2 regions of the Shewanella sp. SW24 genome follow, and region 1 is predicted to be linked to the other one. Evidence: riboswitches for the same ligand, from Rfam matches in the RefSeq annotation. Region 1 holds a riboswitch; the other holds the start of a gene.
What was found. Region 1 has a riboswitch for thiamine pyrophosphate ahead of L5M17_RS01235 (TonB-dependent receptor). Riboswitches for the same ligand answer to the same signal wherever they lie in the genome.
Positions count from the first base shown of each region.

Region 2: linked by a shared signal. The riboswitch ahead of thiC (phosphomethylpyrimidine synthase ThiC) and the one ahead of L5M17_RS01235 (TonB-dependent receptor) in region 1 are both predicted to bind thiamine pyrophosphate.

Region 1 is NZ_JAKKSH010000001.1:267,137-270,566, reverse strand. Features, by position in the region: gene L5M17_RS01235 (TonB-dependent receptor) at 1-1,971, opposite strand, end outside; TPP riboswitch at 2,026-2,164, opposite strand; gene L5M17_RS01230 (Crp/Fnr family transcriptional regulator) at 2,362-3,042, shown strand; gene tsgA (MFS transporter TsgA) at 3,110-3,430, opposite strand, start outside.
Region 2 is NZ_JAKKSH010000015.1:64,911-68,340, reverse strand. Features, by position in the region: gene thiE (thiamine phosphate synthase) at 1-76, opposite strand, end outside; gene thiC (phosphomethylpyrimidine synthase ThiC) at 79-2,202, opposite strand; TPP riboswitch at 2,404-2,502, opposite strand; gene L5M17_RS13710 (hypothetical protein) at 2,670-3,430, opposite strand, start outside.

The DNA.
Region 1 (3,430 bases):
CTTACCGCTAAGATTCAGGTTAGCAAACCAACCCGAATTGGCACGATAAGTCCCACCAAGGCTGTAGGTAAGATGTGGAGAATGGGCTAGATCGCGGCCAGTTAAATCCACCTCAGTGCCATATTTGTCCTGATACTGGTAGTCACCGTAGGCCGTTTCTAACCAACCTAAGCTTGAGTAAACTTGCAGATTATCCGTGGCATACCAGGTTGCATCTAACTCAGCGCCATAGTTATTCGAACTGCCTGCATTTTCAGTGAACAAGATAAAACGCTGTGGTTTATCGGGATCTTGCTGTGATGCAGCCACCTGTTGATCTTGCCTGTCCATATAGAACAGCGCCAAATTAGTATCGATAAGTCCCGCTAACCAATGGGATTTAAGGCCGATTTCATAGTTATAGAGCGTCTCAGTACTAAACTCTTTTTTATCGTTCAATTCGACGGGTAAAGTCATGTTGAAACCGCCCGCCTTGTAACCGCGTGCGACTCGGACATAAGCATTGTGCGAGTCGTTCAGCACTTTACTCACAGCAATATGACCGCCCCACATGGTTTCGCTCGGGTCGAAATTATCGTTATTCGTATCAGAGTAATGGCTGTTGCGGCGCTCTAAACGTAGCCCCACAGATAAAGCATAATTTGAGCCCAAATCCGTATCGAGCTGACCAAACAGTGCATAGTTTGTCGCCTCATACTCTGAGTCTAAGACTTCATCCGGCGAAGCATTGTATTCAGAATACAATTGGTTATCTTCTTTCAGATTCATGGCATACACACCAAGCAACCAATCAGTACTCTCTGCAAAAATACGGCCCTGCTCGGTAGAACTTAGGCGAAACTCTTGCGACGCGGTTTTACGCTGACCCGTTTTATCCCAAAAATAATCGTATTGACACGGCGCCAGATTGCCATTGTCATCATTGCATTGCTTAGAGGCCCAATATTCTGAGTTAGCCCAATCGCCATCGTAACTGTAATGGTGATCGGTATTGGCAAAAGAGGTTAACGAAGTTAATTCGAAGTTTTCTGCGCCAGAATAGGTCGCTTTAAAACCCGCGCCTGTGGTGCGTTGGCTATCAACACCCGGTTGATCCGATGTTGTCTGGGTTGGTGAATTGGTTAAACTCCACACATCATAGCCATTATCGAAATCGGCATGCAGCACAGTTAAATCAAACTGCAAATCATCAGTCGCATACCAGCGCAGCTTAGCGCGGCCGCTGAATTCATCGCGACCATTGGTATCATCACGGTCTAAATACAGATTATCGTGGTAACCATTTTGCTGATGTTGCTGCATTGACACACGATAAAGCAGCTTGCCAGAATCCGTTAATGGGCCAGAACTGAAACCGCTAAAAGTGCGCAAATCATCATCGCCTAACGACACTTCGCCGCCATGCTCAAACACATCAGTTGGATCGTTACTCTTCAGATAAATCAATCCCGCTAAGGCATTCGCGCCGTAACGCGTCCCCTGCGGTCCACGAAGCACTTCGACCTGCTGTAAATCGTACATGCTCGACACCATACCAATACCGGATAAATCGATATCATCTATGATGTAACCCACGGAAGAATTAGGTGCGCCTTGGTATTGTTCCTGCTCTCCTACACCGCGAATTTGAAAATATTTCGGCCGCGAGCTTCCACCTGACCAGTTAAAATTGGCGATAGAATTAAGCAGATCTTCAAAGTGTTGCGCACTTTCATCTTGAATTTTTTGACTGTCGATAACGGTAATGCTGGAGGGCATTTTTTCTAAGCTTGAACTGCGAAAATCCGCCGTCACCACTATGACTTCCATCTCAGTGCTGGGATCGGGTCTGTCAATAGCGTCGGTTTGTGCAAAAACAGGGGTGCTCAGCGCTGCGGCGATGGCTAACGCCAGCGGCGCTCGGGCTAAAAATAAGCTTGGCGATACGGTTGAAAATGGAGATTGATGGTTTGACGTTTTACGGTTTGACATAGGACCTCAAATATAATGTTTGAGATCCGGCAACGAATAAGCGATTCAGAAGTGTGCTGTTGATTGGCCCATTCCTACGCCGGTATTAGCCGGATCAGGTTCTAAGGGTTCGTCAGATGACATCTCAGTTTGCAGCCGTCAACGTTAAAATCAGAGTAACATTAATGCACAACAAACACCCCTTGGCGGCGCCTAGTATACATGACGGAAATAAAAAGTGGGCACTCTTATCTCTGCGATTCAATTAAATGTCGCGAAAACCACTGCCCTTCACTTCGTATGATGAAAATGTCTTTAGTATCAGCCTAAATCCTTTCGTCCATTTGACCGCCTATCATGATAATGCTATAGAAGGTCGCAATTTCGAACACAGTAAGAGGATCATAGTCGATGCAGCTAAAACCTTTATCGAAAGGACGTTATAGCCAGCGATGGGAGCAAGACTATCCACTTATTGAAGCGGTTGTACTTAGCTGTATCAGCGAAATAAAAATGCTCAAAAAAGGCGCTCACCTCATGACGCAGGGGGAAGCGATGGCATCACTTGTATTGGTGAAGCAAGGTCGAGTATCGCTCGGCCATACCGCGAGAAATGGTCGGTGTTTTCAATTAGGTACTATTGATTGTGATTCACAACTGTTTGGCGAAATGGAGTTCTTCACCCAGTACCACTGTCAACTAGACATTATTGCCAGTGAACCCTTAGAAATCATGTTGATTAGCGCTGAAAAACTGCAACATTGCCTCGGTCAACACCCTCAACTCGCGCTATTTTTCGCTAGTGCAATTGCGATTGACTACCAAGACACAGTGGATATTTTTACTCGGCGACTGCTCTATCCCATCAGTTATAACGTGGCATTTGATATTTACCATGAATACTTAAATGACTTGCCCGTAGATGGCTTTAGTAAACGTTATTTAGAGGCTGAACGATTTGGCACTACCGACCGAGTCTACCGTCGGGCACTACAAAATCTTGAGGAACGAGGCTTAATTGAGCGGAAAAAAGATGGCATTCGGATTTGTGATCTCAACGCACTCAAGAAATTTGTTGAAGCAGGTATATAACCGCTTTCAACATAACCCACACTCGACTTAATTTAACAACCGAGTGTGGGATGGATGCACAGGTAAATTAACTTACCGATGGCGAGTGTTGTTCCATAACCGGTTTCATCCGACTTGAAACGATCAATAGCATAAATATCGCTGCGTAAAGCAGAGGAATCACGTACATCACTGTTTGTAATCCGGTAATACGTTCAAAGAAAGAACTGATGGCTGGGCTAAACATCGCCCCTGCACTTCCACTAATAAGAATATATGACACATTTTTGCTACTGGCTTTTTTTACAAAAGACACGCCATAAGCAATAAATGCATTATAAAGAGCAGCACACACAAAACCGTAACCATAGGTTAAATAAGCTATCCAATTAAGATTATTGGTACTGAC
Region 2 (3,430 bases), on a different contig from region 1:
CTGAACCGGCTATAGTCCAGACAAACGCGGGGCGCTCGGTATTCATGGGCAATTTCCCCCCATGAATACCCAGCATCATTAGGCTTCCTCAGCTTCGGCGACGAGCTTGTCTTTAACGTGATAAATCTCGGCGCCCGAGGCAGCAAATTGTGCCGATTTTAGCGCCATTGCCGCTTCCAACTCCTGCGGCGTCTTGATTGTGACTTGCATAGCTTGGGCAGCCGCTTCAACTTGCTCCGCCTTCGCTTGTGCCGCCTCTAAGCCAGCGGCATAGGCGCGAACATCTTGGGTGATTTTCATCGAACAAAATTTAGGGCCGCACATAGAGCAAAAATGCGCGACTTTAGCGGATTCCTGCGGTAAAGATTCATCGTGATAAGCACGCGCGGTTTCAGGATCGAGCCCTAAGTTATATTGATCTTCCCAGCGGAATTCAAACCGCGCCTTTGCCAGCGCATTATCACGAATTTGCGCACTCGAATGACCTTTTGCCACATCGGCAGCATGGGCGGCAATCTTATAGGCAATCAAACCTTGCTTAACATCTTGTTTATTCGGTAGTCCTAAGTGTTCTTTTGGCGTGACGTAACACAACATAGCGCAGCCATACCAAGCAATCATGGCCGCGCCTATGCCGGAGGTGAAATGATCATACCCAGGTGCGATATCGGTGATTTGTGGGCCAAGCGTGTAAAACGGCGCCTCGTCGCAGTGAACTAACTGCTTGTCCATGTTCTCTTTAATGAGCTGCATCGGGATATGTCCCGGCCCTTCGATAATGGTTTGTACGTCGTATTCCCACGCGATTTTGACTAGCTCACCTAAGGTTTCAAGCTCTGCAAACTGGGCTGCATCATTAGCGTCGGCAATCGATCCGGGACGCATACCATCACCTAAAGACAGGGATACATCGTAAGCGACGCAAAGCTCACAGATCTCACAAAAATGGCTGTAGAGGAAGTTTTCCTTGTGATGACTCAGGCACCATTTGGCCATAATTGAACCGCCGCGAGAAACGATCCCAGTAACACGTTTAGCCGTCATCGGCACATAACGCAGCAGCACACCAGCATGAATAGTAAAGTAATCAACACCTTGCTCAGCTTGTTCAATCAAGGTATCGCGGAACACTTCCCACGTTAAATCCTCTGCCACGCCGTTCACTTTCTCCAGCGCTTGATAAATCGGCACTGTGCCGATGGGCACTGGTGAGTTGCGGATGATCCACTCGCGGGTTTCGTGGATATAACGACCCGTGGATAAATCCATTACCGTATCTGCGCCCCAACGGGTAGACCAGACGAGCTTTTCCACTTCTTCCTCGATGGAAGACGTCACCGCCGAGTTACCGATATTGGCGTTCACTTTCACCAGAAAGTTACGCCCGATAATCATAGGTTCGGCTTCGGGATGGTTAATATTCAGCGGAATAATCGCGCGGCCACGGGCAACTTCGGCGCGGACAAATTCGGCGGTAATCGGTTCGCCGACTAAGGCACCAAAGGCTTCGCCCTTGGCTTTACGATTGAGGATTTCATCCTGTACTTGCGCAAGTGCCATGTTCTCGCGGATCGCCACATATTCCATTTCTGGCGTGATAATCCCTTGACGGGCATAGTGTAATTGACTGACTCGTTTGCCCTGCAGCGCTCTGCGTGGGCGGACAATGGCACTCGAGCCTGCCTCAAAACGCAGATGATCTAAACCGTCGTCGGCGAGTCTTTGTTGGGTAAAGTCTGAGGTCGCGCAGGATAATTGCTCTGTGTCGTTGCGGGCTAGGATCCAGTTTTGTCTTAATTTACCAAGGCCTAGACGCACATTGATGTCGGCCTCAGGATCGGAATAAGGTCCGGCGCAATCATACACGCGGATTGGCGGATTTTTTTCCATGATAGGCGCATCATCAGTACCGCCGACAAATGTGTCAGTCTGCAGAATTTGCCGCATGCCAACGCGAATATCGGCACTGGAACCTTCGAGATAAATCTTTTGTGAATTAGGATGTTGCAGTGGCGCTAACGTATCGATAAAGGCTTGGGACTGCGCACGGGTTTCGCGGCGACTCGGCGCCTTAGGCACGATTGATTGACTAGACTCAGCCGATTTATTAGGCACTGTCGATTTATTAGGGATTGTCGATTCTGGTGCTGTGATTTCTATCGCATTGGCAGCTACAGCTGGGTTTAGGTTTGAACTGGACATAAGCAATCTCACGTTAAAAAATGGAGTTGCTTGTCTGGAGAATTGAGTTGTTGATAGCTGGACATGGCAATCAACTTTTGTGGCCAACACTGGCTTCAAAAATTGAGTTACCCTGCTCAATAACGATTAAATCTAAACATTAAGGCTTAAAACACTGCTGAGTAAACAGGTGTTCAAGCCGTCTATTTTAGCGATTTAATGTGTGTTATTACGCTTGTTTCCTTCGCAGGTTTTAACCTGATCAGGTTCAACGGATCCCGAATAAACGGTCTCAGCCAAGAGGCACTCCGACAAGATGAGTGCGCAGTATAGACAGAAGTGGCAGCAACAAACAAGGAAAAAAGCAATTAAAAACCTTAACCACCAATCCAAAATAAAGATTCATAATTAATTGTTTTTAATTGATTAAATAAAATTAAACTAAAAAATCCATAATTAGAATGAAAATAAATCATAAAAGAAAGTCACTATTTATGGGGTTTGAGCATCATTTTGTTTAATCGAGATTGAATGGCATCATTAATAGCTTGATTGATTTTTTTGCCACTGCAGTTAATGGGAAAACCTAAATTTTCGGCGTTAGGATTAACTTGAGTGCCGACTTGTACCACGCGATAACAAATATCCCCTTTACGCACAATCCGATTTGGATCTAAGGGTAAATCCAGACTCGTCGTGCCACCGAAATCATCGGCGTTAGGGACAAATAACACTTCCATCTCTGGGCTCATTTCACTCATATTCGATTTCCGGGTGAACTTATCGGCCTGTTCAATGACGAGATCATCGAGCGCTTGCTCGCGCTGACGTTCAAAATATTGCTGAGTGAATAAACTCATGCTTGAGCTTGTCGCTATTGTGCTCTCACCTTCTGCTGCGGGCGAACTCTTAGCGCCAAGCTGCGGCTTCATTTCTGTGGTATCAAGCGTATTAGTTGGTTTTTTTGCCGTCACTTCCGCGGGCTGTACTTCACTTTGGGCACTTGATTGAGTTTTCTTTGATTGAGATTGGCTCGATTGAGTGATGTTCGGTTTAACCGTATCTGGGTTCACTTTTTCCGACTCTACTTTTTCAGAGACGGCCTTTTCGGGTGCTATTGTTTCAGGCATGACCTTTTCAAGTATTGGCAGAGGCTTCACTTGAGTTTGAGGTGTGGGAACAATTGTAGGCGTAACAGAACTTGTCGCTTCAGTCTTATCCTCGGCCTTGATCTCAGTTTTGGACTCCG